Regions from separate parts of the Pseudomonas sp. AC136 genome, predicted to be linked through region 2. Evidence: predicted binding sites of a transcription regulator. Region 2 holds the regulator's gene; the other holds the start of a gene.
The links. Region 2 encodes LexA, which represses DNA repair genes until DNA is damaged. Its sites were predicted from a motif close to CTGTNTNNNNANACAG; they were not measured.
Positions count from the first base shown of each region.

Region 1 (3,754 bases), 3.8 Mb from region 2:
TAGTCTTCGGCGGTTTTCTTCATTTTCTTCAGCACTTCGGCGGAAATCTGTGGCGGTGCCATTTTCTGGCCCTTCACTTCTACCCAAGCGTCGCCGTTGTCAGCTTTGACAATTTTATACGGCACCATCTCGATGTCTTTCTGTACGACGTTTTCTTCAAAACGACGACCGATCAGACGCTTCACCGCATACAAGGTGTTGTGCGGGTTGGTGACTGCCTGACGCTTGGCCGACTGACCAACAAGGATTTCGCCGTCGTTGGTGTAAGCAATGATCGAAGGAGTGGTACGCGCGCCCTCGGCGTTTTCCAACACCTTGACGCTGCCGTTTTCGAGGATCGAGACGCAGGAGTTGGTGGTCCCCAGGTCGATACCGATAATTCTGCCCATGTTTGCTCTCCTGAAACTGAATTTGGTTGCCGCAGCAGTGGTGGCTAACTGCGGTAGCACTTAAACGCTTGACTGATAAATGGGGGCCTTACGGCGAATTTCAAGCCTGCTCGTCAATCGAAGGTTGCGGCTCGGCTGGCGCCTTGCTGACCACCACCATCGCGGGGCGCAGCAAACGGCCATTGAGCAGATAACCTTTCTGGAACACTTTGAGCACGCTATTGGGCTCAACGTTGGTGGCCTCTTGCATTGCCATCGCCTGATGATGCTCGGCGTTGAACGGCGCGCCGTGCGGGTCAATGGCTTCGAGGTTGTAACGCTTGAGCGTGTCCTGGAACAGCTTGAGCGTCAGCTCGATGCCCTCACGTACAGGCTTGATCGCCTCGTCGTTGGGGTTGGACAGCTCCAGACCACGTTCAAGGCTGTCGACAACCGGCAGCAGGTCGTTGGCAAACTTTTCCAGCGCAAACTTGTGCGCCTTTTCAATATCCTGCTCGGCGCGGCGGCGCACGTTCTGCATGTCAGCCGCAACGCGCAACGCTTGGTCTTGAGCAGCAGCGAGCTGCTCTTCCAACGTTTGCACGCGGGCCGCCAGGTCTTCGCCCACCGCCGACTCGGCAGCATTTTCAATATCTGGATTCTGGGCGTTCTGGGTCTGTTCGTCGGCCATGCGGTTCTCCTCTTTATATCGCTTGCCTGCTCGGGCTAAACCGTTCCGAGCGGTGAGTATTCATGTCGCGAGCCTCAACTCACGGTTCTGCCGCTTATATGGGGCCACAATCTGACGATTCAAGAGCACGAGAGGATTGTCAGGCATAAAACAAACACTGTATAAATAACCAGACTTTATGCCTGGAGCCTCCGCCATGCTGGTACATCTTTCCGTACACAACTACGCCATCGTCGAGCACCTCGACCTCGAGCTGAATGGCGGAATGAGCGTGATCACCGGCGAAACCGGCGCCGGCAAATCCATCATGCTCGACGCCCTCGGCCTCACGCTCGGCGACCGCGCAGACAGCGGCGTGGTGCGCCCCGGCGCCGATAAAGCCGACATTCTCGCCAGCTTCGATCTCGCCGACATTCCCGAAGCCAAGGCCTGGCTGGCCGAGCGCGACCTGGACAATGACGGCCCGTGCATCCTGCGCCGCGTTATCACTGCCGAAGGCCGGTCACGCGGTTACATCAACGGCTCGCCGTGCCCGCAAGGCGACCTGAAAGCCATCGGTGAATTGCTCATCGATATCCACAACCAGCACGAACACCAATCCCTGCTAAAGCCGGAAACACACCGCCGCCTGCTGGATGAATTCGCCGGTAGCCAGGAGCTGGCGCGCCAGGTGCAACTAGCTGCGCAGCGCTGGAAACAAACTCGAAACGAGCTGGAGCGACTGTCCAGCGCCAGCGACGAGCAACGCGCGCGCCATCAGTTGCTCAGCTATCAGCTGGAAGAACTGGACAACCTCGGCCTCGGCGAAAATGAGTTGGAACAGCTTGAGCAGGAACACAAAACCCTGACAAATGCGGAGGGCCTTCTGAGCGCCTGCCGGCTGGTCATTGAGCAATGCAGCGAAAATGACGGTGGCAACGTGCTGTCTGCGCTGACCGGCAGCGTGAGCCGCCTGAGCAATTTCCGCAGCCAACCGGGCTCGCTGGGTGAAGCGGTAAACCTGCTCGCCAGCGCGCAGATTCAAGTGGAAGAAGCGGTTGGCGAACTGAATCGCTTCCTTGACCACTTCGACGCCGACCCCGAGCGTCTCCAGCTCTTGGAAGAACGCCTCGATACTATTTATACCTTGGCGCGCAAGCACCGCATTCTGCCCAGCGAACTGGCGAACCTGCAGCAGCAGTTGTTCGAGGAGCTGGAAAGCCTCAATGCAGACGACCAAGCCACCGAGCGACTCGCCGAAGAGCTGACGGCGTTCGCACGTCATTACCAGGAAAAAGCTGAAGAACTCAGCGCCCTTCGCCACGGCGCCGCCAGCAACCTGGCCCGCGCCGTCGAGGTAGAAATGCAGCGCCTGGGCATGCCCGGCGGACGTTTCACCATCGAACTGCACAACACCAACAGCACCGACCCGCACCCACAAGGTCTGGAACAGGTGGAATTTTTGGTCAGCGCCAACCCGGGCCAGCCGCTTAAAGCGTTGGCGAAGGTTGCCTCTGGCGGCGAGCTGTCGCGGATCAGCCTGGCGATTCAGGTAATCACGGCCCAAACCTCGCGCGTACCCACGTTGGTATTTGACGAAGTGGATGTCGGTATTGGCGGCCCAACGGCCGAAGTGGTCGGCCAATTGCTACGCCGGCTTGGTGAACGGGGCCAGGTGCTGACCGTGACGCACCTTCCGCAAGTGGCCGCGCAAGGGCATCAACATTTGTTCGTACACAAAGCGCGCGGTGATGGCGAAACCCACACGGCCGTGGCGACCCTCGACAGCGCCGGTCGCGTTGAAGAGGTGGCGCGGATGTTGGGCGGCGTGGATCTCACCGAAGAATCTCTGGCCCATGCGAAGAAAATGGTTAGCAGCGCTGCTGCCAACGCTTAAAAAACCGCCGCCATAAAAAACGCCGCGCTCTTTCGAGACGCGGCGTTTTTATTTCGTGAGTCTAAAACGTGGATTGGGGCTTCTGGGCTAGAACCAGGCAAGGCGAGCGACGGCAGAAAAGCACAGCGTACTCAAGTACGTGAGCATTTTATGGTTGCGCTCAACGCAGCATGGCCGACGACCAGAAGATTCCAATTTTACTGCGTATCTAAAAACGTGGATTGGGGCTTCTGGGCTAGAGCCAGGCAAGGCGAGCGACGGCAGAAAAGCGCAGCGTACTCAAGTACGTGAGCATTTTATGGTGGCGCTCAACGCAGCATGGCCGACGACCAGAAGATTCCAATCAACGTTTTTTGCGGACGTAGAGAACCAGGTTGTGATCCACCAGTTCGAAACCATGCTCACGCACGATTTCCTTCTGGCGCTTCTCGATTTCCGCATCGAAGAACTCGATCACTTCGCCGGAATCGACGCAGACCATGTGGTCGTGGTGACCGCCATCGGCCAATTCGAATACGGCATGACCGCCATCGAAGTTATGACGCACCACGAGACCAGCAGCTTCGAACTGAGTCAGTACACGGTAGACCGTGGCCAAGCCCACATCCTCGCCAGCCTCCATCAGTGCCTTGTAGACATCTTCCGCACTCATATGGCGCTGCTCTGCAGAGTCGAGCATCTGCAGAATCTTGACCCGCGGCAGGGTCACTTTCAGGCCAGCTTTACGTAGTTCGCTATTTTCTACCATGGTCAGCTTTCTCGTGGTTGCTGCTTCGCAGCTCCCTTCAATGCAGGTATGATCGGTGGCCAAATTGCCCA
Region 1 covers NZ_OZ409865.1:4,015,197-4,018,950, reverse strand. Annotated here, with positions in the region: gene dnaK (molecular chaperone DnaK) at 1-389, opposite strand, end outside; gene grpE (nucleotide exchange factor GrpE) at 490-1,119, opposite strand; gene recN (DNA repair protein RecN) at 1,256-2,935, shown strand; gene fur (ferric iron uptake transcriptional regulator) at 3,279-3,683, opposite strand.
Region 1: recN (DNA repair protein RecN) is a predicted target of LexA. The motif match lies at 1,217-1,232, and genes of this name have one in related genera.

Region 2 (3,754 bases):
GCGCATGGCCGGCAGGCGCACAAAGCCTTGGCGCAGACGCTGGACGCGTCCGCCTTCCTGGTCGACCGCCAACAGCAAGTCGGGACGTACAGCGCGAATAGCGGCAGACAGTTCGCGCACCTGGCGTGGGTCTTCAATGTTGCGCGCGAACAAGATCAGACCGCCCACTTCGGGCTGACGCAGAATCTGGCGGTCTTCAGCAGTCAGCCAGGTGCCGCCGATATCCAGCATCAATGAGCCTTGCAGGCCAACAGTCATAACAAATCCTTAGCTGAGAGCGGCCGTCGCCCACTGCGGGCAGGCGGCTTCGTCAATTTTTACAGGGCAATGGAGAGGCACGCGGGGGAACAGTTCCAGCACGTCGGTGTTGCGCAGGCGGATGCAACCATGGGACAGCGGCACGCCCATGGGCTCGCTGTCGGGCGTGCCGTGTAGATAGATGTAGCGGCGGAAAGTATCGACCGTGCCGAGGCGATTAACGCCCGGCTCGCAGCCGCTGAGCCAGAGAATACGGGTGAGGATCCAGTCGCGGCCTGGGAATTGCTCGCCAAGTTCGGCCGACCAGATTTCCTGGGTCCAGCGCCGCCCCCGCAGCACCGCGCCCAAGGGCAAACCGTCACCGATTTTCGCGCGAACCTGGTGCAGGCCACGCGGCGTGCAGTTCGAACCGTTCTGCTCCCCTGCCCCATTCAGTGCGGTGGAAACAGGCAGACGCAGCACCAGGCGCCCTGCGGCAAAACCGTAGAGCAGCTGGTCAGCGATGGAAATGTGCAGCGAATCGAGGATCGTCATGGGCGGCAAGCTTAGCCGATCACGCCCGTTGCTGGCAGCAGGCGATTTGCCGGTTTTACACCTTGCTAGGCTGGGACGCCGACGCGGAAGTTTTGGTTCGCGGGCGCAGCTGGGCGCTGGCCAGGGCGTCGTCGGTAACACCGGTTTCCGAGCGCATGCCAGCGGCAAGGAAAGGCACCATCAAGCGCATGACCTGCTCGATGGAGGTGCTCACGCCGAAATCGGTCTCGGCAATCGCCCGCAGCGCCTTGATGCCCGACATGCTGAACGCCGCCGCGCCGAGCATAAAGTGCACGCGCCAGAACAGCTCAATTGGGGGAATGCGGGGCGCAGCTTCGTGGACCAGCTGCATATAGCGGCGGAACACTTTACCGTACATGTATTCCAGATAACGACGCAAATGGCCCTGGCTCTGACTGAACGCCAGGCCCAACAGCCGCATGAAAATCGACAGGTCATTGCCACTGCGCGGCTTCACCGCCAGGGCCTGTTCCACCAGCATTTCCAGCAACTCTTCGAGGCTGGCCTTGCTTTCGGGTTTGGCTTGGCGGCGATCCAGCTCGCGCTCGAGGCTGGCGCAGAATGGACCCAGGAAACGGGAGAACACCGCTTGAATCAGCGCTTTCTTGGAACCGAAGTGGTAATTCACAGCGGCCAGGTTGACCCCAGCTTTACTGGTGATCAAACGAAGGGATGTCTCGGCAAAGCCTTTTTCCGCAAAGAGCTGCTCTGCGGCATCCAGGATGCGTTCGACTGTTTCTGACTGAGCCATGGGAATCACCTGACAAACACTTGTTTGAAACATACGTTTCAAGCGGTGAGATTGTCAAGTCGCAGTAACCGTAATTTGGCTGAGCAGTCACGTTGCGCTGTAACTATCACTTTCGCCTACGAATTTCTCCTATGAAAGGAGAAACTTTGCACTCGCTACGCACAGAAGCATTGCCAAGTGCCGATCACTGTATATAATCCCAGTCACTGTATAAAAAGACAGAGACCGGACATGCTCAAACTCACGCCACGCCAAGCCGAGATTCTCGCCTTCATCAAGCAATGCCTTGAAGACAACGGTTACCCGCCCACCCGCGCTGAAATCGCGCAACAGCTTGGGTTCAAATCGCCCAATGCTGCGGAAGAACACCTGAAGGCCCTGGCGCGTAAAGGCGCTATCGAGATGACGCCCGGCGCTTCCCGTGGCATTCGCATTCCCGGTTTTGAACCGAGCAGCGACGAAGAAACAGGCCTGCCCATCATCGGACGCGTCGCAGCCGGTGCGCCCATTCTGGCGCAGCAGCATGTCGAGGAATCTTGCCGTATCAACCCCGAGTTTTTCCACCCTCGCGCCGACTATCTGTTGCGTGTACGCGGCATGAGTATGAAAGACGTCGGCATCCTCGACGGCGACCTGCTCGCCGTGCACACCACCCAACAGGCCCGCAACGGCCAGATTGTGGTGGCACGCATCGACGATGAGGTGACGGTGAAACGCTTCAAGCGTGAAGGCGATAAGGTCTGGTTGATCGCCGAAAACCCCGAGTTTGCCCCCATCGAGATCGACCTGACCGAACAGGATCTGGTGATCGAAGGATTGAGTGTCGGCGTTATTCGCCGCTGAGGAGGCTGTATGCAGTTCCCACAAGCGCTGGACCGTTCCCAACTGCCATTGTTCGACGCCTTCCTGACGCAATCGTCGGCGCCGTTGTTGACCGATATCGTTGAAACCGGTTGGTTCGAAGAGCCAGAACCAGAGACATTCAGCGAACTGTCGCTGCGTGGCGCTGCCGGGAACTGCCTGCATCTGCTGGCGCCGATCCTGCGCGAACTTAGCCAAGAGCAAGACGCTCGCTGGCTGACCTTGATCGCCCCGCCCGCCAGCCTTACTCAAGCCTGGCTGCGCGATGCTGGCCTGAACCGCGAACGCATTTTGTTGCTGCAACCGCGCTCGGGGCAAAGTCCGCTGGAGCTGGCCTGTGAAGCGCTGCGACTGGGCCGCAGCCACACGGTGGTGAGCTGGTTGCATCCGCTGCATCGCCCTGCCCGCGACCAGCTCGCCATGGCAGCGCGCACCGGTAAAGCGCAGAGCTTGAACATCAGCTTGGGCTAGTTGCGTCGGCTGGATTAGTGGCGTCGGCTGGATTGGGTTGGATTGCGCCGCATTGGGTAAGCCAACCGTGGTTTTGAACCTGTGATGTTTTTGTGGGCGCGGCTGGGCGGCATTTCGATTAGCCGAGATGCGTGATCCACAGCATGCTCGGTCAACCCAACCGGCAAGCCATGCGCTCGTTCCCGGCCCCATAAAAAAAGGCACCTGCTCAGGTGCCTTTTTTTATGGGGCCGGGTTCGGCTCAGCAATTAATGCAGAACGCGCGGGCCTTCGTCTTTTTCAAAGTCGCCTTCTGCCAAGCGGCCGGCCATTTGAACGCCGACGTTGAGCATGGCTTTAGCCACTTCAACGTGGTGGCCTTGAAGGAATGCTTTGGCATCCGCCGAGAAATCCAATACCACCAACGCCTCTTCATCCTCGGCGCGACGCAGGGCAATTCGCCCGTCGGGCAACTCGACAATTTCTAGAAAGGATGTAGGCATAAACTTAAATCTCCACGTGAGGCCGGCAGTGTATCAGCCCGTCGGCCCTCTTCCCTAGCCCAGCCATCCATTCACTTGACGCAACGGCCAGAAAAACTCAGCACTCGCTCAAGGTTTCACGAAAGCGCAAAGCCAGGGCTTTCAGGTGCTGACGCCAGCTTTCCAGTTCTGCTCGAGGCAGCAGCGGCTGCTCTTCATCCAGGCTGTACGCTTCGATCAACGGTAGCGTCGGGTCCACTTTGGCCTTCGCGGGCGCTTTGGGCGGCAGGAACAATGCCTGGTAGGCGCTGATCATTTGTGCCAGCCAGGTTTCCGACTGCTGAGCCAATTCCACCAGCTCCGCTAATTCCGGGCTCGGGGTAGCGCTCAACACGGC
Region 2 covers NZ_OZ409865.1:194,688-198,441, reverse strand. Annotated here, with positions in the region: gene nagZ (beta-N-acetylhexosaminidase) at 1-246, opposite strand, end outside; gene ACZZZU_RS00865 (L,D-transpeptidase family protein) at 268-792, opposite strand; gene ACZZZU_RS00860 (TetR/AcrR family transcriptional regulator) at 848-1,564, opposite strand; gene lexA (transcriptional repressor LexA) at 1,796-2,407, shown strand; gene sulA (SOS-induced cell division inhibitor SulA) at 2,417-2,896, shown strand; gene ACZZZU_RS00845 (hypothetical protein) at 3,145-3,378, opposite strand; gene ACZZZU_RS00840 (DUF6586 family protein) at 3,476-3,754, opposite strand, start outside.